4 regions of the Janthinobacterium sp. NKUCC06_STL genome follow, and region 3 is predicted to be linked to each of the others. Evidence: predicted binding sites of a transcription regulator. Region 3 holds the regulator's gene; each other region holds the start of a gene.

Region 1 (5,766 bases), on a different contig from region 3:
CATGCCGCGCCGGGGCGCTGGCATGCCAGATAATGACTATTTAGCCATGATACGCTTGCTCGCCATGGCTCGTGATATCGAGGCCTTCGCGCTCTTCTTCTTCCGGTACGCGCAGGCCGATGACGATGTCGACCAGTTTATAGGCGATGACGGAGACCACGGCCGACCAGAGGATGGTGGTGCCGACCGCTTGCGCCTGCACCCACACCTGATGGCCGATGGAATATGGATCCGCCGACATCTTGTTGGTGACATAGTCGAAAACGCCCTGGCCGCCCAGTTGTGGCGCGGCAAACACGCCCGTCAGCAAGGCACCCAGGATGCCGCCCACGCCATGTACGCCGAACACGTCGAGCGAATCGTCGGCGCCGATCAGGCGTTTCAGGCCATTCACGCCCCACAGGCAGACGACACCGGCCAGCAAGCCGATGACCAGGCCGCCCATCGGGCCGACAAAGCCGGCCGCCGGGGTGATCGCCACCAGGCCGGCCACGGCGCCCGATGCGCCACCGAGCATCGATGGCTTGCCTTTGCTGATCCATTCGCCAAACACCCACGACAGGGTGGCGGCGGCAGTGGCCAGCAAGGTGTTGACGAAGGCCAGAGCCGCCACGTCGCCCGCTTCCAGCGAGGAGCCGGCATTGAAACCGAACCAGCCCACCCACAGCAAGGATGCGCCGATCATGGTCATCGTCAGCGAGTGCGGTGCCATCGATTCGCGGCCGTAACCGACGCGTTTGCCGATCATGATGGCGCCCACGAGGCCGGCGACAGCGGCGTTGATGTGCACGACGGTGCCGCCGGCGAAGTCCAGCGCGCCTTTTTGCCAGATCCAGCCAGCTTTCAAGGCTTCGCTGGCCGAGGTGGCGGCGTTGGTGATCAGGTCAGGACCGGTCCAGAACCACACCATGTGGGCCGCTGGCAAGTAGGCGAACGTGAACCACAGCACGACGAAGGCCAGCACGGCGGAAAACTTGGCGCGCTCGGCAAAGGCGCCGACGATCAGTGCGCAGGTGATGGCGGCAAACGTGCCCTGGAAGGCCACGAAGACGAACTCGGGAATGACGACGCCTTTGCTGAAGGTGGCGGCGGCGGCAAACGTGCCCTTGGCCGGATCCCAGATGCCGTTCAGGAACAGGCGGTCGAAGCCACCGAAGAAGGCGGTTTTTTCCGTGAAGGCGATCGAGTAGCCGTAAATACACCACAGCACGATGACCAGCGCGAACACCATGAACACTTGCATCAGCACCGACAGCATGTTTTTCGAGCGCACCAGGCCGCCGTAGAACAGGGCCAGACCGGGGATGGTCATCAAGATCACCAGCAAGGTGCTGATCATCATGAAACTGGTGTCGCCCTTGTTGGCGACGGGCGCGGCGGCCGGCGCGGCGGCGGCTGGCGCTGCATCAGGCACCGGCGTGACGGCAGGGGCCGCGACGGCCGTAGTCGTGGCCGCCTCCGTCTTGGCGGGCGCATCGGCAAAGCTCGGCGTAGCAACGCCAAACGCACACAGACAGGCTATCCCGGCTAGCAATTTTGTTATATTTTTATGCATCAATATTCCCCTTAGAGCGCTTCGTTGCCGGTTTCACCGGTACGGATGCGGATGACCTGTTCCAGGTTGTAGACGAAAATCTTGCCATCACCGATTTTACCGGTACGCGCGGCGCCTTCGATCGCTTCGATGGCCTGGTCGACAATGGCGTCATCGACAGCCGCTTCAATCTTGGTTTTTGGCAAGAAATCAACGACATACTCGGCGCCACGGTAGAGTTCCGTGTGACCTTTCTGGCGGCCGAAACCTTTGACTTCCGTGACGGTAATGCCTTGCACATTGATAGCCGACAAAGCTTCGCGTACTTCGTCCAGTTTGAACGGTTTAATGATTGCGGTAATCATTTTCATGGCAGTCTCGCTTAAAAGGTTTTGGACACGGTCAGCACGAGACCGGATTTCGCCAGATTCTTGCCATTCGGTGCCAGCGACGTGATGTTGGCTTTGACGGCAGCCAGGGAAACGGTCGCCACGCCAAAGTCCTTGGTCACGCCGATCTTGTAATCGCTGTAGCTGAGGGAATCGTTGTGCTCGACCTTCTGACGGCCCACATGCAGGTTCAGCATGTAGCCATCATGCACCTCGACATTGGCGCCCACGTCCAGGTAGCCGCTGTTCTTGCTGTCGGCAACACCGAACAGATTGGTGGTCGAATGCGAGTATTTGATATACATCGGGCCGTAGCCGAGTTGGCCGTACAGCTCGAAGGTGTTGGCATTGGTGCTCAGGCCATTCGAGGGATAGAAATAGTACAGGCCGCCCACGTCATAGGTAAAATCCTTGCTGATCTCGCCCCGCTTGCCACCGTAGATATCCCATTCCAGATCGGTATCGCCGCCGCCATCCTTGATCCATTTGATGCTCGACAGCCAGGTGCCCACATACAGGCCCGTCGGGTTATGGGTATAGTCGGCGCCGCCACTGATGGCCGGGTTCAAGCGGCTTTGCGAAATGCCGCGGTAACGGTAGTCGCTGGTCAGCGCCACGTTGTAGCTCACCACGTTATCAGGCACGGCTTCGGCCGCAGCAGGCGTCGCCACTGCATCCTGGGCCATGGCGCTACCGCACACGGCGGTCATGGCCAGCGTCAACGCTGCAGCTAAAGTCATGTTCTTGGACAGATTCTTCATGGCGATTCCCTTTTATTGAACTTTTAAAGCGGTTGAGGTTTAAAATCTTGGCTGGAGATCACAAAGCGTTCATACCTTCTTTAGCAGAATACGTGCCAGCTCACTTGCCACCTTGACAGGTGCGTTTCCGGCCATACATACCCTGCAAGCCTGTCGGCATGCGGGTATGGGCTGCTGAAGTATGATGAATTTGCCCAGTTTCGCACCAGATTAACGCCGCTGTGCACCGCAATGGTGCGATGCACAGGCCGCACCATAAAAGGACTGACCATGGACATGAATACCTTCTTTAACGACTTGCAAGGCAAGATCCATCAAGCCATCGAAAACTCGCCTGCCAAGGATATCGAGAAAAACGTGAAATCGATGATGACCCAGGGCTTCGCCCGCCTCGATCTGGTCACGCGCGAGGAATTCGATATCCAGGCGCAAGTGCTGGCCAAGACGCGCGCCAAGCTGGATGCACTGGAATTGCGCCTGATCGAACTGGAAACGCGCCTGAACGATCCAAAAGCCTGAACCGCTGCTGCATGCAGGGCGCCGTAATCGGCGGCCTTGCTGGCATACCTCAAGCCTGACGCCGTTTCAAGCGCTAGACTGATCCTGCCCGCGTCCGCGCTACAGGGGAGTCTGATGAGTCTGGCCGTCCTGAAAAGCCGCGCCCTGTCCGGCATGGAGGCGCCCGAGGTAAGTGTCGAAGTCCACCTTGCCAATGGCTTGCCGTCCTTTACGATTGTCGGCCTGCCGGATACGGAAGTAAAAGAATCGCGCGACCGCGTGCGGGCCGCGTTGCAAAACTGCGGCTTTGAGATGCCGGCGCGGCGCATCACGGCCAATCTGGCGCCGGCCGACCTGCCCAAGGAGTCAGGCCGCTTCGACCTGCCCATTGCGCTGGGCATCCTGGCCGCCTCCGGCCAGTTGCCGGGCGACCAATTACACCACTATGAATTCGCGGGTGAACTGTCGCTGTCGGGACAACTACGTCCCATCCGTGGCGCGCTGGCCATGACCTTTGCCATGCAGCGCAGCCAGCCAGGCGCGCCACGCGCCTTCATCTTGCCGCAGGCGAACGCGGACGAGGCGGCGCTCGTCCGCGACGCCTGCATCTATCCCGCCCACAGCCTGCTCGAGGTCTGCGCGCATTTTGCTGCGCACGCCAGCCACACGGCCTTGCAACGCCACCAGCCCGTACTGGCGGCGCACGCTTTTCCGTACCCCGATTTTGCCGACGTCCAAGGCCAACAACAGGCGCGACGGGCGCTGGAAGTGGCGGCAGCAGGCGGCCATAACGTCCTGATGATTGGCCCTCCAGGCGCAGGCAAGACCATGCTGGCCAGCCGCTTCCCCGGCGTGCTGCCGCCCATGAGCGATGAAGAGGCGCTGGAATCGGCTGCCGTGCATTCGCTGGGCGGCCACTTCAAGGTGGAGCACTGGAAACGGCGCCCCTATCGCGCCCCGCATCAGACGGCGTCCGGCGTAGCCCTGGTGGGCGGCGGCAACGTGCCGCGGCCTGGCGAAATCTCGCTGGCCCACTGCGGCGTGCTGTTTCTCGACGAAATCGCCGAATTCCAGCGCCGGGTGCTCGATGTCTTGCGTCAGCCCATGGAATCGGGTGTGATCAGCATTTCACGGGCGGCCCGCCAGGCCGAGTTTCCTGCCCGTTTTCAATTGATCGCCGCCATGAACCCTTGCCCGTGCGGCTATTTGGGCCACGCTTCCGGCCGTTGCCGCTGCACGCCAGACGCCGTGCTGCGTTATCACAATCGCCTGTCTGGCCCGCTGCTCGACCGTATCGACCTGCAAATTGAAGTGGCCGCCATGCCGCCCGCGGCGCTGGGGCGGCGTGCCGGCGCCGGCGAAAGCACGCAAGCCATCGCCACGCGGGTAGCGGCAGCCTATGCCCTGCAGCTGGCACGCCAGGGAAAAGCGAACCAACGGCTGAGCAACACGGAAATCGAACAACATTGTCGGCTGGAAACGCAAGGCGAACAATTGCTGCATGGCGCCATGACGCGATTGCACTGGTCGGCGCGCACTTACCACCGGGTATTACGCGTGGCGCGCAGCATCGCGGACCTGGCCGGTAGCCCGGCCATCACGCCGCCACATGTCGCCGAAGCGATCCAGTACCGGCGCGTGCTGCGTGAAATATAAGGCGGCCGGTGCCCACCACACGTGCGCGATTGCGCGTGAGTGGCGGCGCTGCTACCATCTGCTGATGAAAAAAACATCACTTGCCCTCTTCCTGGTGACGCTCGCGGCTGCCAGCGTCCTGTCCGCCTGCAGTCCGAAATTCGACTGGCGCGACTATCGCAGCCCTGACGCCCAGTTCACGGCCTTGTTTCCAGGCAAGCCGGCCGTGTTGACACGCGAGATCGATCTCGATGGCAAGAAAGTCAGCCTGACCATGACGGCCAGCGAAGTCGATGGCAATACCTTCGCCATCGGCAGCGGCGTGCTCGACAGTGCGGAGCAGGCGCAAGCGGCCCTGCCCGCCATGCAGACGGCCCTATTAAAAAACATCAACGGTACCGTGCGCAGCGAAAAATCGGCATCGGCGGCCAGCAGCACGACAGCCGGAACACACCAGCGCAGCTCGCTGAGCGTCGAAGCAACGGGGACGCAGCAAGGAAAACCCGTCCTGCTGGTCGGACGTTTTGTGGCGCAGGACAAACGCATCTTCCAGATCATCATTCTCGGCGAAGAAAGCAAGCTGTCGCGTGACACCATCGACACCTTCATGGACTCGGTGAAACTGGATTGAGACTTAACGCTCGCTTAAACGGGTGTGGTCGCGGTAAGCAAGCTCTTGTAAATGCGTGCGTTGTCCAACAGATGGACCTATCCGGCTTGCAAATGTGCAATCCGGGCAATCGGACGGCCTGTGCGACATTTCAAGTCGTGATATTGTTTCGACACTAACAACAAGTTTCAGAAAGCGCTTATGTTGATCTCATTCAAATCCAAATCCTCCCCAGAAGTGCTGATGTACCAGGAACATGCCCAGCGCATCCTCGACATCCTGCACAAAAACCCCACGCGCGGCGTCATCACGCCTGCCGAAGCGGGCGATGCCCTGGCC
Region 2 (5,766 bases), on a different contig from region 3:
ATGCGCAAAAAGCCGTCGCCCACCTGCGCCTGCGTGTGGCGGTTCCCCAAGTGAAAAGCGCAGCGCAGCAGGGTATGCGCATCCTCGCAGCGCACCAGATAGGTCGGTTCGCGCGCGGCGACGATCCGCACCACCTGGCCATCCGGCCCCGTCATGCGCTCGCCGTCGCGCAGCACCGTGCCGCGCACGGTGAACACGGCCACGTCGTCGCCATTTGTCAGCACGGCGCGCAGCCGGCATTTTTCGCGCTGGTCGTAAGGCAGCACGAGTTGCGCGAAGGGCGCGCGGTCATCGTCCGCTCCCAGTTTGGTATGCAAAGTCAGCATGCTTGTCTCCCGCTTAAAATAGAAAATAGCGCTGCGCCATCGGCAGCACGGCGGCCGCTTCGCACACGAGCAGCTGGCCGTCGGCGCGCACGGCGTAGGTTTCCGGGTCCACTTCCATGTGCGGCGTGGCGCTGTTGTGGATCATGTCGTGCTTGCGCAAGCCGCGCATGTTCTTCACGGCGATGACGGATTTATTCAGTTTGAGCTGATGGCCGATATCGAGGTCGTAGGCCGCCTGCGACACAAAAGTAAACGACTTTTTCAGGCCGCCGCCGAAGGCGCCGAACATCATGCGGTAATGCACGGGCTGCGGCGTGGGAATCGACGCGTTCGGGTCGCCCATCTGCGCGGCCGCGATCATGCCGCCCTTTAAAATCATCGACGGCTTGACGCCGAAAAAGGCCGGCTTCCACAGCACGATGTCGGCGATCTTGCCCGCCTCGATGGACCCGACCACGTGCGAAATGCCATGCGTAATGGCCGGGTTGATCGTGTACTTGGCGATGTAGCGCTTGGCGCGGAAATTGTCGCTGCGCGCCGTGTCGGGCGCCAGCGGTCCCCGCTGCACCTTCATCTTGTGCGCCGTCTGCCAGGTGCGCATGATCACTTCGCCGACTCTGCCCATGGCTTGCGAGTCGGACGACATCATCGAGATGGCGCCGATGTCATGCAAAATATCTTCCGCGGCGATGGTTTCGCGGCGGATGCGCGACTCGGCAAACGCCACGTCTTCGGCAATCGCCGGATCCAGGTGGTGGCATACCATCAGCATGTCCAGGTGTTCGTCAAGCGTGTTGACGGTAAACGGGCGTGTGGGATTGGTCGACGAAGGCAGCACGTTGGCCTGCCCCACGGCGGCGATGATGTCGGGCGCATGGCCGCCGCCCGCCCCTTCCGTGTGAAAGGTGTGGATGGTGCGGTCCTTGAAGGCGGCCAGCGTGTGTTCGAGAAAACCGCCTTCGTTGAGCGTATCGCTGTGCAGCGCCACCTGGATATCCATGCGGTCGGCCACCGACAGGCAATTGTCGATGGCGGCCGGCGTGCTGCCCCAGTCCTCGTGCAGTTTCAGGCCGATGGCGCCCGCGCGCACCTGCTCTTCCAGCGGCAACGGCAGGCTGACATTCCCCTTGCCCATGAAGCCCAGGTTCATCGGGAAGGCGTCGGCCGCCGCCAGCATGGCGTGCAGATGCCATGGCCCCGGCGTACAGGTGGTGGCGGCCGTGCCCACGGCCGGTCCCGTGCCACCGCCCAGCATGGTGGTCACGCCGCTCATCAGCGCTTCCTCGATCTGCTGCGGGCAAATGAAGTGAATGTGGGTGTCGACGCCGCCCGCCGTGACGATCAAGCCTTCGCCGGCGATGATTTCCGTGGCGCCGCCGATGGCCAGGGTCACGCCGGGCTGGATATCCGGATTGCCCGCCTTGCCGATGCCGAAGATCAGGCCATTTTTCAAGCCGATGTCGGCTTTGACGATGCCCCAGTGGTCGAGGATGACGGCATTCGTGATGACGGTGTCCATCACTTCGGCCGCACAGCGCTGCGACTGGCCCATGCCGTCGCGGATCACCTTGCCGCCGCCGAATTTCACTTCTTCGCCGTAGATCGCATAGTCATGCTCGATCTCGATGAACAATTCCGTGTCGGCCAGGCGGATGCGGTCGCCCTTGGTAGGGCCGAACATTTCGGCATACGCGCTGCGGGGAATGCTGGCCATCTCAATCCTTTCCCGGTGGAGTGTCTTGCAGTTCGCCCATCACTGCGCCATTGAAGCCGAAAACCTTGCGCTCGCCCGCCAGCGCCACCAGTTCCACCGTGCGCTGCTGGCCCGGCTCGAAGCGCACGGCGGTGCCGGCCGTGATGTTCAAGCGCATGCCGTAGGCGCGCCAGCGCTCGAAGGCCAGCGCCGGATTGACTTCAAAAAAGTGGAAGTGCGAGCCGACCTGGATCGGCCGGTCGCCCCGGTTGGCCACCACCACGGTGGCCGTGGCGCGCCCGGCATTCAAGCTGATTTCGCCTTCTTCCAATTGGTATTCGCCTGGGGTCATGAGGGGCTCCTTCTCAAAAGACTACGGTATCGGGTGGTGCACGGTCACCAGCTTGCTGCCATCGGGGAAGGTCGCTTCCACCTGAATGTCGGGGATCATCTCGGCGATGCCGTCCATGACGTCGGCGCGCGACAGAATTTTTGTCCCGTCCGACATCAGCTGCGCCACCGACTTGCCATCGCGCGCGCCTTCCATGATGGCCGCGCTGATCAGGGCCACCGCTTCCGGATAGTTCAACTTCAAGCCGCGCGCCAGGCGCCGTTCGGCCAGCAATGCAGCCGTAAAAATGAGCAGCTTGTCTTTTTCGCGGGGAGTCAGGTCCATGTTTTTCCTTGTGCTTCTTTCCTGTTCAAGTGTTCCAGATGCGGGGCACGACGGCGTCGCGTCCCAGCATGGCGGGGCGCAGCAGCTGCCAGGCGGCCAGCATGACGCGGCGTGCCGCCTCGCTGTCGCCGCACAGCAGGCGCACCACCACCAGTGACTTCATGTGCGTGGCGCCAAACGCGGCGCCGGCCGGCACGGCGATCTCGCGCACGGCCGCCAGCACGGCGGCAGAAATGGGTGTGCCGATGGCGATCAGGGTGGCGCACACGGTGTGTCCCCCCAGGCCCAGCGGGCTGGCCATCAGCGCGCCGCCGGCCGCCAGCACGCCCTGCTCCCACCACAGCAGCTTGCCGCCGCGGCGGATCCGCACCTGCTGGCTGATGCTGCCCGTATTGAAAATTTCGCCCGAGGCGCTGCGGCCCAGGCAGACGATGTCGCAGCCGATGTAGCTGGCGTCCGGCGCCAGCTCCACCTCGTGGCGCAGGCGCACGCAGGCCTGGTCGAAGAAGATGCTTTCCTGCGGCAGCCACTCGATGGCGGCGCCGCTACCGGCGCGCAGCACGATGTGCTGGCCCGAGACATGGCCGTTGGCGCGGTACCATTTGGCGGCGCCCGGCGACGTGAGCAAGGCGCGCGCGCCCTCGCCCAGCGTGGCGTCGACGGCCAACTGGTCGCCGCCCACCACGCCGCCCGGTGGATGGATGATGATGGCGTGGCAGACGGCGTCGCCTTCCGGATACAGGGGCTTTTGTACGCGCAGGGGGCCGCTGTGCGTGCGCTCGACGAGGCGGCTGACGCCATCGTGCAGCGCAAAGCCCAGGCGCAAATGCGCCTGCCAGGCGCCGTGGGCGCTGGCTGATAAAGGCGTGACTGGAAGGGTGCTATCTGGCATGCGGGGCAATCGCGTAAATAAGCGATTACCTAAGCAGGATATATGCCAGCGTCAAGGGAAGGAAAAGTGAGAATCATGCACCGCGCTGCAGCGGACGCACCGGCATGGTGCATCGGCCGCACCGCAGTGCCTGTCTCTTACGCCACGGCCAGCGTACGCCGTTCACGCAGCAGGGCCGTGAAGGCTTCGGCGGCCAGGGGGCGGCTGAAGTAATAGCCCTGCATTTCATCGCAGCCGTGTTCCGTCAGGAAGTCGACCTGTGCGCGCGTTTCCACGCCTTCGGCGATGACGCGCATGTCGAGGTTGTGCGCCAGCGAGATGACGGAACGGGCGATGGCCGCATCGCTGCTGCTGGTGGTGACGTCGTCGACGAAGGATTTGTCGATCTTCAGCACGTCGATGGGAAAACGCTTCAGGTAGCCGAGGCTGGAATAGCCGGTGCCGAAGTCGTCGAGCGAAATGCCCACGCCGATATCCTTCAGGCGCGTGAGGGCCGCCACGGCCTTGTCCGGGTCGCCCATCACCGTGCTTTCCGTGATCTCGATGCCGAGGCAGGCGGGCGCGATGCCGTATTTGCGCAAGGCCGCCTCGACGAAAGGCACCGTGCGGTCCTGCGCGAACTGCTTGCCGGACAGGTTGACGGCCACCTTGACGCTGCCCAGGCCCGCGTCGTGCCAGGCGCGGATTTGCGCGCACACGCTTTCGAGCACCCATTCGCCGATGGCCGTGATCAAGCCGTATTCCTCGGCCAGCGCGATGAACAGGCCCGGCGGCACCTTGCCCAGCACCGGATTATCCCAGCGCAGCAGGGCTTCCGCGCCCAGCAAGGCGCCCGTGCGCAAGCACATCTGCGGCTGGTAGTGCACTTCGAATTCATCGCGGCCGATGGCGCCGCGCAGCTGCTGCTGCATCGCCAGCCGGGCGCGGATATCGCTGCCCATGCGCTCCGTGAAGAAGGCGTAATGGTCGCGCCCCATTTCCTTGGCGCGCACCAGGGCCGTATCGGCGTGGCGCAGCACGTCGTCGAGGCTGTCGCCGTCGGCCGGACACATGGCGATGCCGATGCTGGTCGTCAGCGCCAGGCGCTCGCCATCGACGCTGAGCTCTTCGCGCAAGCCGGCCAGGATGGTTTGCGCCAGGCCCAGGGTGCGCCCCAGCAGGGCGTCGTCCTGCAGCAGGATCTGGAATTCGTCGCCGCCCTGGCGCACCACCGTGTCGCCCTCGCGCACGCAGCCGGACAGGAAACGCGCCACCACTTGCAGCGCCTTGTCGCCCACGGCCTGGCCGTGCGAATCGTTGATGTTCTTGAAGCGGTCCAGGTCGAGGCACATCAGCACCACCTGCTGGCCGTCGCGCTGCGCGTTCGCGCGCGCCTGTTCAAAGCGCTCGCGCAGCAGCACGCGGTTCGGCAAACCGGTCAGCGCGTCGTGGTAGGAGAGGAAATCGATCAGATGCTGCTCGGCCTTGCGCTCGCTGATGTCGAGGAAGACGCCGATGTAGTTGACGACGGCGCCGTCGGGGCCGTGCACGGTGGAGACGCTGAGCAGGCAGGGATAGGTGTCGCCGCTCTTGCGCCGCGTCTGCACCTCGCCCGACCAGCAGCCGCTGCTGCGCAAGCCCTGGCGCAGGGCCAGCAGCACCGCTTCGCCCGTGTATTCGGCGTGCAGGCGCATGATGTCCGTGCCCACCACTTCCTGCGCCGCGTAGCCGGTGATGCGGGTAAAAGCGGGATTGGCCGTGACGATGACGCCGGCCGCATCGGTGATCAGGATGGCGTCCTGGGTCGCTTCGAAGACCTGGCCCGACAGGCGCAGCAATTCTTCATTGGCGCGGCGGATCTGCACTTCGCGCGCCAGGGTGCTGGCCACCTGCTCCAGTTCGGCCGTGCGTTCGGCCACCCTGCGTTCCAGGTTGGCGCGTTCCTGCGCCAGCTGCAGCTGCGCGCGCGCCAGGCGCACGTGGGCGTCGGTGCGGGCCAGGATTTCCTCGGCCTGGAAGGGCTTGGCGATGAAATCGACGGCGCCCAGCGCGAAGCCGCGCACCTTGTCGTCCGTATCGTACTGGGCCGACAGGAAGATCACCGGCACCTGGCGCAGCGACGGTATCTCTTTCAGGCGGCGACACACTTCAAAGCCGTCGAGGCCCGGCATGCGCACGTCGAGCAGGATCAGCTCCGGCG
Region 3 (5,766 bases):
TGTTTCCGTTGAAAAAGAAGCCTGTCCGCTGAACCTGGCGCCGACGGCCAGCACCACCGTCACCCTGGCCCTGGGCGACGCGCTCGCCGTGGCCTTGCTCGACTTGCGCGGCTTCAAGGAAGAAGATTTCGCCCGCTCGCATCCGGGTGGTGCCCTGGGCCGCCGCCTGCTCACGCACGTGCATGACGTCATGCGCAGCGGCGAACGGGTGCCGCAAGTGCCCGTGCAGGCATCCCTGCTGCAGGCGCTGGAAGAAATGACGAAGAAGGGCATGGGCATGACGGCCGTCGTCGATGCGGACAACCGCCCCGTGGGCGTGTTTACGGATGGCGACTTGCGCCGCATGTTCGAGCGCGTGCAGGATTTCACGCAAGTGGCGATCCGCGACGTCATGCATGCGCAGCCGCGCAGCATCGCGCCCGAACGCCTGGCCGTCGATGCCGTGGCCGTGATGGAGCAGTTCCGCATCAACCAGATGCTGGTCGTCGATGCCGACGGCAAGCTGGTGGGCGCGCTGCATATCCATGATCTGACGCAAGCGAAGGTGATCTGATGGACAGCGTAGCGGACAACCTGGCGCGCGCGGCCAAGGTCAAACTGATGATCTTTGACGTCGATGGCGTGCTCACCGACGGCAGCCTGCATTTCGGCCCGGACGGCGAGATGATGAAAACATTTAATGTGTATGATGGCCTGGGCATCAAGCTGCTGCAGGAATCGGGCGTGCAGACGGCCATCATCAGCGCGCGCCGCTCGGCCATCACGGCGCGCCGCGCGCAGGACCTGGGCATTACCCATGTGCATCAGGGCGGCCACGACAAGCTGACGCCGTTTCGCGAACTGCTGGCGCTGACAGGCTTGACGGAAGAGCAATGCGGCTATATCGGCGATGACGTCATCGATGCGCCCATCCTGAAGCGCGTCGGTTTTGCCGTCAGCGTGCCTGGCGGGCGTCCCGAAGCGCAGGGCCTGGCGCACCATGTGACGCAGGCCGGCGGCGGTCGCGGCGCCGTGCGCGAGATCTGCGAATTCCTGCTGCGCGCCCAGGACAACTATGCGCGCGTCATGGCGCCGTTCCTGGAGTGAGGCGCGCCTCGCCAGTGACCTTTGAAAGAGTGAAGCCCTATGCGTAAGCCAGGAGGCGCCCATCGCTGGCGCATGATTTTTACCGTGCTGGGCGCGGTTGTTGTCGCGTTGGCCAGCTTTTGGCTGCTTGAAGTGATGAACAAGAACAGCCAGGACATCACGGCCAGCAAGCACCTGGATGAGCCCGACTATTTCATCACCAATTTCAGCCTGGTGCGCATGGATTTGACGGGTAAGCCCAGCTATATCGTGTCGGGCACCAAGCTCACGCATTATCCGGCCGACGATTCGTCCGATATCGACCAGCCTTTCGTGCGCAAGCTCACGCCAGGCATGCCGCCGATGAACATGAATGCGGAACTGGCGCATATCGACCAGGACAATACCCGGCTGCAACTGCACCGCAAGGTCGTGATCGACCGCGTGGCCAGTCCGAAGGCGCAGAACCTGACGGTCAGGACGGAAGCGCTGACGGTGTTCCCGGATGAGGAAAGAATGGAATCGGACGTGCCTGTCGATATCCTGACGGGCACCTCGCGCCTCAATGGCATCGGCATGAAGGCCAATAATGCCACCGGCGTGGTCGAAGTGCAGAATGCGCTGCGCATGGTCCTCCCGCCGAAACCGCGCCCGGCCGCGGCGTCAAAATGACAGAATGAAACAAGGAAACCATACTATGAAGAAAATTTTGCTGTTGACCGTATTTTCCCTGGCCATCATGGGCGTGGCGCATGCCGAGAAGGCCGATTCCGAGAAGGAAGCCGTCATCACGGCACGTAGCGGCCACATCGATGACATCAAGCAGGTGCGCACCCTGACGGGCGACGTCGTGCTGGTCAAGGGTACCCTGACCATGAAGGCGGGCCGGGCCCTGATCACGGAAGATCCGCAAGGCTACCAGTTCATTACTTTCTGGGCCGATCCCGGCAAGCTCGCCACCTTCCGCCAGAAGCGCGATGGCGCGGGCGACCTGTGGGTCGAAGGCGAAGCGGAGCGCGTGGAATACAACAACAAAACGGAAGTGGTGAAACTGTTTTCCAGAGCCAAGCTGACGCGCCTGGAAGGCGCGAAAGTGACCGATGTGGCCAACGGCGCCTTCATCTCGTATGACAGCCGCAAGGAAGAATTTGCGATGGAAAATTCCAACAGCGGCACCAGCACCGCGGATGGCGGCAGCGTGCGCATGGTGATCCAGCCGAAGACCAAGGCGCCGGCGGCGGAGAAAGCGCCGGCCACGCCCGCGCCAGGAAAGAAATAATGGAAAATACACGTTGCGGCAGCACCCTGATCGTTCGCGGGCTGCAAAAAACCTATGGCAAGCGGCAAGTCGTGCATGATGTCTCGCTGCAAGTCGAATGCGGCGAAGTGGTGGGGTTGCTGGGCCCGAACGGCGCCGGCAAGACTACCTCGTTCTACATGATCGTCGGCCTGGTGCCGTCGGACGGCGGCAGCATCGATATCAGCGGCGTGGACATTTCCAGCCTGCCGATCCACCGCCGCGCGCAGATGGGCCTGTCCTACCTGCCGCAGGAAGCGTCCGTCTTTCGCAAGCTGACGGTGGAAGACAATATCCGCGCCGTGCTGGAAATCCAGACCGTTGAAGGCCGTCCTTTGAAGAAGGCCGAGATCGAGGAGCGCCTGGACAAATTGCTGGCCGACTTGCAGATTGAAAAGCTGCGCGAGAACCAGGCCCTGTCCCTGTCGGGCGGCGAGCGCCGCCGCGTGGAAATCGCCCGCGCGCTGGCCACCGATCCCCGTTTCGTGCTGCTCGACGAGCCGTTCGCCGGCGTTGATCCGATCGCCGTGATCGAGATCCAGCGCATCGTGCGCTTCTTGAAGGAGCGCAATATCGGCGTGCTGATCACCGATCATAATGTGCGCGAGACGCTGGGTATCTGCGACCGTGCCTACATCATCAACCAGGGCTCGGTGCTGGCGTCGGGACGCCCCGACGACATCATCGCGAACGAGTCGGTACGCCGGGTCTATCTGGGCGAACACTTCCGCATGTAAGCCAATGAAACAATCATTGCAGCTGCGCACTTCGCAGCACCTGGCACTGACGCCGCAGTTGCAGCAATCGATACGCCTGTTGCAATTGTCTACCCTGGAATTGCACCAGGAACTAGAGCAACTGCTGACGGACAATCCCTTGCTCGAGCGCCTCGACGATCCGCTCGACCGTTCGCTGCGCCTGCTGTCCGACGGCGCCTTGAGTTCCACGGCGGCGCCGGCCGAAGCGCCGCCCCAGCCGCCAAGCCAGGACGCGCCTGCCGCGCCGGCCGAAGCGGAAACCTTTGACGGCGAGGCGGGCGACAGTCCGGCTGCCGCGGACGGTGGCGACAGCGACTGGAGCGAGGCGAGCCGCGGCAAGGCGCCAGACGATGAAGATTCGCGTCCGCAGCTGGAGGCCCATCACTGCACCCTGCGCGAGCACCTGATGGAGCAGATGCGCGTGACGGTGCTCGAGTTGCGCGACCGCGCGCTGGTCGAGCTGATCATCGACGCGCTCGACGACAATGGCTACCTGGAAGAGTCGCTCGACGACATCCTGGCGCGCCTGCCGGAAGAGCTGGAAATCGACGCCGACGAGATGCGCACGGCCTTGTCGCTGCTGCAAAGTTTCGATCCGCCGGGCGTGGGCGCGCGCAATGCGTCCGAATGCCTGGCCCTGCAAATCAAGCGCTTGCCGCACATCGCCATGGTGACGCGGCGCATGGCCCTCGTCATCGTGGAAAAGCACCTGGCCTGGTTTGCCCAGCGCGATTTCAACAAGCTGAAAAAAGCCCTCGATTGCGACGAGGAAGACTTGCGCGAAGCGCAGACGGTGATTCGCCAGTGCAATCCGCATCCGGGCGCCGTGTTCGCCTCGGACGTGTCCGATTACGTGGTGCCTGACGTCGTCGTCAAGCGCGCGCGCAATGGCTGGCAAGTGACCCTGAACAACGACGTCATGCCGCGCCTGCGCGTCAACGCCATGTACGCCAACCTGCTCAAGCAGGGCAAGGGCGAAGGCGCCATGGGCGCACAGTTGCAGGAAGCCAAGTGGCTGATCAAGAATATGCGCCAGCGCTTCGACACCATCCTGCGCGTGGCACAGGCGATAGTAGAAAGACAAAAGAACTTTTTCTCGCATGGGGCCGTTGCCATGCGCCCCCTTGTGCTCCGTGAAATAGCTGATACACTGGGTTTACACGAGAGTACTATCTCGCGGGTAACAACTCAAAAGTACATGCTGACCCCGCACGGCATGTTCGAGTTGAAATATTTCTTTGGTAGCCACGTCGCCACCGAAGCGGGGGGCGAAGCGTCATCGACGGCGATACGGGCATTGATCGTGCAACTGACAGGAGCAGAAGACCCTAAAAATCCTTTATCCGACAGTAAGATTGCGGACATGCTGGGGGAACAAGGCATGGTGATTGCGCGACGTACTGTTGCCAAATACCGGGAAGCGTTGAAAATTCCGCCAGTGAGCCTGCGTAAGTGTTTGTAAGTTTTTTTCGGTTCCTCTGCGGGCCGGATACGATGGACCGCACGAACCCGATCATCTTTAGGAGTGTGTATGAATCTCACCATCAGCGGACATCATCTCGAAGTGACACCAGCCATCCGTGAATACGTACAAACGAAGCTGGAGCGCGTGAAACGTCATTTCGATCAAGTCATCGATATCGCCGTGATTCTGACCGTGGATAACCTCAAAGAGAAAGAAAAACGTCAAAAGGCTGAAGTCAACCTGCGTTTGAGTGGCAAGACTGTCTATGTGGAAAGCCTGGCGCACGACCTGTACGCCGCGATCGATACCCTGATCGACAAGCTCGATAGGCAAGTGATGAAATACAAAACCAAAGTGCAAGGGCACGGTAAAGAGGCGATCAAGCATCTGCCAGACAACTCCGAGGAAGACGCCGTCGTCGCCGTTTAAGGCCACCCGCTTCCAGCAGTTGTGATCAACTAAGGGCGCACATCTTGCGCCCTTTTTTGCGCCTGGACCTGTTGAACGCAATCTTCCCCGCGCAGGCGCTAGAATGTTTGCACTTTCACTTCTTTCCTGCCTGCCATGAGCGACTTCGTCCAGACCTCCATCCGCAACCGCACCGGGCACATCGTGCTCGACCGTCCGAAAGCCTTGAATTCCCTGTCGCTGGAGATGGTGCGCGCCCTGAGCGCGGTCCTGCTGGCCTGGCGCGATGATCCGCACGTGGACGCCGTGGTGATCCGTTCCAGCAGCGAAAAAGCCCTGTGCGCCGGCGGCGACATCCGCTTCTTTTACGATGCGGGACTGGCCACGCCGCAAGGCGGCAGCGCCTTGCTGGAAGATTTCTTTACGGAAGAATACGCCTTAAATCATGTGATTCATTTCTATCCAAAACCGTATATTGCCGTGATGGATGGCGTGGTGATGGGCGGCGGCATGGGCGTGGCGCAAGCCGGGCCCGGCAACCGCCTGCGTATCGTCACGGGCCGCACGCGCATGGCCATGCCGGAAGTTAATATCGGCCTGTTCCCTGACGTGGGCGGCAGTTATTTTCTTTCCCGCCTGGCCGGTCAGCTGGGCCTGTATCTGGGCTTGACGGGCTTGACCATCAACGCGGCCGATGCCCTGTACACGGGCCTGGCCGATGTCTACCTGCCCGAGGCGCAGATGGGGGCGTTGCTGGCCCTGTTCGACTCGAC
Region 4 (5,766 bases), on a different contig from region 3:
GACGATGGGCGCGAACAAAAAGGTCAGTATCTTGCGCCCGATGCCTTTGCTGGCCCGCATGCCCTTTTTGATCGAGTACTCGGCGACCAGTGAACGCGGGTGCCAGATATCGTAATCCGTTTCATTTTCCTGGCCGACAAGGTGGTTTTGCGCAAACACGCGCTGCGTGAAGACGCCGTCGCCGCCCGTATCGGCAATTTCCTGCGCCGACATGACGCGCCAGCCTGTGCCTTGCACGGGGGTGGCGGAAATCACCTGGTCGTGCGGATTGAAATACAAGGTGACCCTGCCATAGGTAGAGTCCTGCAAGCGCCCGGCGGCCGGGCCGGGGATTGCCAGGTCCTCATCGCGGCGTTTCAGGCGGGCATTCAGCCCGGCGCACACGCCTTGCTCGGCCTGCTCATACCATTCACCGTCGGAATTGACGCCGTGCACGAAGATGATGATGCCGGGACGCGGCAAGCGCGTGACGGCCTTGAGCAGCGCATGGCTGAACAAGGTCGTGCCTTCGGCTTCGGCGAGCAGGATGCAATTGCTATCGAGCGTAGGGTCGGGCGACATGCGGGCGCTCCGTCAGCGTCAAGCAGGCAAAGGCGGCGCCAAAGTGAACTCAGGCAATCTGCACTGTATGTGGATTGCCTGAGTTGGAACTTGCGTGGTGTCAAGAAAGGAGGTGCGAGGGGCGGGGATTGCCGGAGGAGTCAGATCGCGTTCAGCGGTATTTTGAGGTAGCGCACGCCGTTGTCTTCCGGCTCGGGCAGCTTGCCTGCATTGATGTTGACCTGGATGGCGGGCAGGATCAGGGTCGGCATGTCGAGAGTGGCGTCGCGGCTGGTGCGCATGGCCACGAATTGTTCTTCCGTGATGCCGTCGCGCAAGTGGATGTTGCTGGCCCGTTGTTCGGCCACCGTCACTTCCCAGCGCGCCTCGCGGCCATTGGGCGGGTAGTCGTGGCACATGAACAGCCGTGTTTGCGGCGGCAGCGACAGCAATCGTTGCGCGGAGCGGTACAACAGGGAGGCCGAGCCGCCGGGGAAATCGCAGCGGGCCGAGCCCACGTCCGGCATGAACAGGGTGTCGCCGACGAAGACGGCGTCGCCGATCTGGTACGCCAGGTCGGCCGGCGTGTGGCCGGGCACGTGCAGGGCGCGTACTTCCAGCTTGCCGATATGGAAAACCTGGTCGGGCGCGAACAGCTGGTCGAACTGCGAGCCGTCGGCCCTGGCGCCGTCCTGGTGGTAGACGGCCGCGAACGCCTGCTGCACCGTCTGGATGGCGGCGCCGATGGCCACGTCGCCGCCCAGCTGCTGCTGCAGGTAGGGCGCGGCGGACAAGTGGTCGGCATGCGCATGGGTTTCCAGCAGCCAGCGGCACTGCAAGCCGTGCTCGCGCACGAAAGCGATCACCTTGTCGGCCGAGGCGGTCGAGGTGCGGCCCGCCTTGGGGTCGTAGTCGAGCACGGAATCGATGATGGCGCAGTCGCGGCCATCGGCCTCGTAGACAACATAGGTGACGGTGGCGGTGGCGGGGTCGAAGAAAGCTTGGATTTGTGGAGTCATCACGGCGGCAAGGGACGGGCAAGGAAAAGGCATTATATCGTCAGAGTTCGCTAAAAAAATGCTGCAAATTGACATTTAACATGCGAAAAACAGATAAGCATCCGTCACAGTCGTGCGCACCCTGACGCTTGCAGCATGGTAACCTCATTCTTCCAAGGAGGAATTCATGAACGATATCACTGCACGCAGCGAACAGTACCGCGGTTTTACGATTTCCGTGACCCCGCAAAAGGACAACGACGATTTATGGGATTTTACCTACCGCCTGCAGCGCGAAGGTGAACCCGAGGCGCAGGCGATCACGCGCAGCCGCACCCTGGGCGGCTATGCGGCGCCCGAGACGGCTTGCACGGCTGGCCTGGAAGTGGCCAGGACGGAAGTGGATAATCTGTTGCGCCCTTGAGCGAGCGTAAATCGTTTAGCCCGAAAGTGCGCCTGACTACCACTGGCGCGTGAAACACGTCGCTGCCAGTCGCGCTTCATGCTACGATTTCCACTATTGAGTCAGTCACGAAGGAGGCACCCCATGGATAGCAGTTCTAAAATTCACTATAAAGGCTGGGAAATCGTTCCCCTGGCCGTGCCCACCACCGACGGCAAATGGTCGGCCAGTTGCGATATCGAACGCGCCACCGTGGAAGGCCTGGAAGTATTCGAAGGCTCGACCATGCAATTCGTGCGCGACGACGAGGAGGGCGCCATTGCCGCCGCCTGCGAAGAAGCCGTGCGCCAGATCGACAACATCATCGCCAATCCGCTGGTTAGGCTGGCCTAGTTTTAGCTCGTAATATCACTCTCAGCCGGCGTCCGCCGGCTTTTTTTTCATCCGCGCTGTTTTCCTGCTTGTTGCATGTTTCATTCAATGTTTCAAAATGAATTGATTGAAACAAATGTGAAACGTTGTTGATGCCAAACGTGACATCGCTGTTGCGCGGCGTGACAACCACGCTGCGCGGCCCCCACAGCCGTTTGCCCGCTTTTTCACTCTGCGACAGATGCTGTTCCCCTCGCTAGAAACGCCCTGGCACGGCATTTGCAATACCCATGCTCATAGCCACTCCGTGAAACATTCGGGACCATCCGAAACCCATAAGGTGAACACATGACTCAATACTCCGCAGGTGCCGCATTCCGCAAGGCCGTCCAGGAAGAATCCCCGTTGCAAGTCGTCGGCGCCATCAACGCCAACCACGCCTTGCTGGCCAAGCGCGCCGGTTACAAGGCCATCTACCTGTCCGGCGGCGGCGTCGCGGCCGGCTCACTGGGCTTGCCCGACCTGGGCATTTCCAGCCTGGACGACGTGCTGACCGACATCCGCCGCATCACCGACGTGTGCGACCTGCCGCTGCTGGTCGACGCCGACACGGGTTTCGGTTCATCCGCCTTCAACGTGGCGCGCACCGTGAAATCGATGATCAAGTTCGGCGCGGCTGGCCTGCATATCGAAGACCAGGTGGGCGCCAAGCGCTGCGGCCACCGTCCTGGCAAGGAAATCGTGAGCAAGGAAGAAATGGTCGACCGCATCAAGGCGGCCGTCGATGCGCGCACGGACCCGAACTTCGTCATCATGGCGCGCACCGATGCGCTGGCCGTCGATGGCCTGGAAGCGGCACTGGAACGCGCCGTCGCCTGCGTGGAAGCGGGCGCCGACATGATCTTCCCGGAAGCCATCACGGACCTGGACATGTACGCCACCTTCGCCAAGGCCGTCAACGTGCCGATTTTGGCCAACATCACGGAATTCGGTTCCACGCCGCTGTTCACCTTGGACGAATTGCGCAGCGCGCACGTGGGCCTGGCGCTGTATCCGCTGTCCGCTTTCCGCGCCATGAACAAGGCGGCGGAAAACGTGTATCAGGCGCTGCGCCGCGACGGCACGCAAAAGAATGTCGTCGACACCATGCAGACGCGCATGGAGCTGTATGAATCGATCAATTATCATGACTTCGAACAAAAGCTCGACGCGCTGTTCGCCGCGCAAAAGAAATAAGCAGAAATAAGCAAGAAGCAGGGGGCGCATGCCGGCCCCGCAGTGATGCAACCGAGACTAGTCAATTTTTGGAGAAATCAATGAACGCACCGCAAGCCGCCACTTTCAAGCCTAAAAAATCCGTCGCCCTGTCCGGCGTCACCGCCGGCAACACGGCGCTGTGCTCGGTCGGCAAGACCGGCAACGATTTGCATTACCGCGGCTATGACATCCTGGACGTGGCCGACAGCTGCGAGTTCGAGGAAATCGCCTACCTGCTGGTGCACGGCAAGCTGCCGACGTCCGCGGAACTGAAAGGCTACAAGGCCAAACTGAAATCCTTGCGCGGCTTGCCGTCGGCCGTGAAACTGGCGCTGGAAGCGCTGCCGGCCGCCGCCCACCCGATGGACGTGATGCGCACGGGCGTGTCCGTGCTGGGCTGCACCCTGCCGGAAAAAGACGACCATAACGCGCCGGGCGCGCGCGACATCGCCGACCGCCTGATGGCGTCGTTCGGCTCCATGCTGCTGTACTGGTACCACTACAGTCATAACGGCAAGCGCATTGAAGTGGAAACGGACGACGACTCGATCGGCGGCCACTTCCTGCACCTGCTGCATGGCGAAAAACCGTCGGCATCGTGGGAAAAAGCCATGCACACGTCCTTGATCCTGTACGCGGAACACGAATTCAATGCCTCGACCTTCACCAGCCGCGTGATCGCGGGCACGGGGTCGGACATCCACTCGGCCATCACGGGCGCCATCGGCGCGCTGCGCGGTCCGAAACACGGCGGCGCGAATGAAGTGGCGCTGGAGATTCAGAAACGCTACGACAACCCGGACGAAGCGGAAGCCGATATCCGCGAGCGCGTCGCCAACAAGGAAGTGGTGATCGGCTTCGGCCACCCCGTCTACACGATTTCCGATCCGCGCAACGTCGTCATCAAGGAAGTGGCCCGTTCGCTGTCGCAAGAAGCCGGCTCCACGAAAATGTTCGACATCGCCGAGCGCCTGGAATCGGTCATGTGGGAAATCAAGAACATGTTCCCGAACCTGGACTGGTTCTCGGCCGTGTCGTACCACATGATGGGCGTGCCGACGGCGATGTTCACACCGCTGTTTGTCATCTCGCGCACCTCGGGCTGGGCTGCCCACATCATCGAGCAGCGCATCGACAACAAGATCATCCGCCCGAGCGCCAACTACGTGGGCCCGGAAGATCTGGAATTCGTGCCGATCAAGGACCGCAAATAATGAGTACTGCATTGACTACCCCGATGAATACCCTGCACCGCAAGCCCTTGCCGGGCACCCAGCTAGACTACTTCGACACGCGCGCCGCCGTCGATGCGATCCAGCCAGGCGCCTACGCCACCTTGCCCTACACCTCGCGCGTGCTGGCCGAAAACCTCGTGCGCCGCTGCGACCCGGCGACCCTTAACGCTTCGCTGAGCCAGTTCATTGAACGCCGGCGCGACCTCGACTTTCCATGGTTCCCCGCGCGCGTCGTCTGCCATGACATCCTGGGCCAGACGGCCTTGGTCGACCTGGCCGGCTTGCGCGACGCCATCGCGGCCCAGGGCGGCGACCCGGCCCTGGTCAATCCCGTGGTGCCCACGCAGCTGGTAGTGGACCATTCGCTGGCCGTCGAATGCGGCGGTTTCGATCCCGACGCCTTCGCCAAGAACCGCGCCATCGAAGACCGCCGCAACGAAGACCGTTTCGACTTCATCGACTGGACCAAGAAAGCGTTTAAAAACGTCGACGTGATCCCGCCGGGCAATGGCATCCTGCACCAGATTAACCTCGAGCGCATGTCACCCGTGATCCAGGTGCAGGATGGCGTGGCCTATCCCGACACCCTGGTGGGCACGGATTCGCATACGCCGATGGTCGACGCGCTGGGCGTGATCGCCATCGGCGTGGGCGGCCTGGAAGCGGAAAGCGTGATGCTGGGCCGCGCCTCGTGGATGCGTTTGCCCGACATCATCGGCGTCAAGCTGACGGGCAAACCGCAGCCGGGCATCACGGCCACCGATACCGTGCTGGCGCTGACGGAGTTTTTGCGCAAGCAGAAGGTCGTCTCGTCCTACCTGGAATTTTTTGGCGAAGGCGCGTCGCACCTGACCCTGGGCGACCGCGCCACGATTTCCAACATGGCGCCGGAATTCGGCGCCACGGCCGCCATGTTCTACATCGACGCGCAAACCATCAAATATCTGAAACTGACGGGCCG

Evidence for each region. Region 3 encodes sigma-54, which starts transcription at its own class of promoters, with help from an activator protein. Its sites were predicted from a motif close to TGGCANGNAANCTGCTTT; they were not measured.
Region 1: KO539_RS23050 (TorF family putative porin) is a predicted target of sigma-54. The motif match lies at 2,765-2,782, and genes of this name have one in related genera.
Region 2: KO539_RS00410 (urease accessory protein UreD) is a predicted target of sigma-54. The motif match lies at 3,618-3,635, and genes of this name have one in related genera.
Region 4: prpB (methylisocitrate lyase) is a predicted target of sigma-54. The motif match lies at 2,582-2,599, and genes of this name have one in related genera.

The regions. Positions count from the first base shown of each region.
Region 1 is NZ_JAHKQY010000008.1:265,848-271,613, forward strand. Features, by position in the region: gene KO539_RS23040 (ammonium transporter) at 41-1,555, opposite strand; gene KO539_RS23045 (P-II family nitrogen regulator) at 1,567-1,905, opposite strand; gene KO539_RS23050 (TorF family putative porin) at 1,917-2,684, opposite strand; gene KO539_RS23055 (accessory factor UbiK family protein) at 2,955-3,203, shown strand; gene KO539_RS23060 (YifB family Mg chelatase-like AAA ATPase) at 3,318-4,838, shown strand; gene KO539_RS23065 (hypothetical protein) at 4,903-5,448, shown strand; gene KO539_RS23070 (DUF1840 domain-containing protein) at 5,629-5,766, shown strand, end outside.
Region 2 is NZ_JAHKQY010000001.1:83,299-89,064, forward strand. Features, by position in the region: gene ureE (urease accessory protein UreE) at 1-326, opposite strand, end outside; gene ureC (urease subunit alpha) at 340-2,040, opposite strand; gene KO539_RS00400 (urease subunit beta) at 2,042-2,371, opposite strand; gene KO539_RS00405 (urease subunit gamma) at 2,393-2,695, opposite strand; gene KO539_RS00410 (urease accessory protein UreD) at 2,721-3,587, opposite strand; gene KO539_RS00415 (GGDEF domain-containing response regulator) at 3,725-5,766, opposite strand, start outside.
Region 3 is NZ_JAHKQY010000003.1:595,247-601,012, forward strand. Features, by position in the region: gene KO539_RS15260 (SIS domain-containing protein) at 1-553, shown strand, start outside; gene KO539_RS15265 (HAD family hydrolase) at 553-1,086, shown strand; gene lptC (LPS export ABC transporter periplasmic protein LptC) at 1,126-1,737, shown strand; gene lptA (lipopolysaccharide transport periplasmic protein LptA) at 1,763-2,344, shown strand; gene lptB (LPS export ABC transporter ATP-binding protein) at 2,344-3,099, shown strand; gene KO539_RS15285 (RNA polymerase factor sigma-54) at 3,104-4,582, shown strand; gene hpf (ribosome hibernation-promoting factor, HPF/YfiA family) at 4,652-5,014, shown strand; gene KO539_RS15295 (enoyl-CoA hydratase/isomerase family protein) at 5,150-5,766, shown strand, end outside.
Region 4 is NZ_JAHKQY010000001.1:21,216-26,981, reverse strand. Features, by position in the region: gene KO539_RS00115 (DUF3274 domain-containing protein) at 1-561, opposite strand, end outside; gene KO539_RS00110 (MBL fold metallo-hydrolase) at 702-1,559, opposite strand; gene KO539_RS00105 (hypothetical protein) at 1,726-1,962, shown strand; gene KO539_RS00100 (hypothetical protein) at 2,086-2,334, shown strand; gene prpB (methylisocitrate lyase) at 2,662-3,549, shown strand; gene prpC (2-methylcitrate synthase) at 3,630-4,784, shown strand; gene acnD (Fe/S-dependent 2-methylisocitrate dehydratase AcnD) at 4,808-5,766, shown strand, end outside.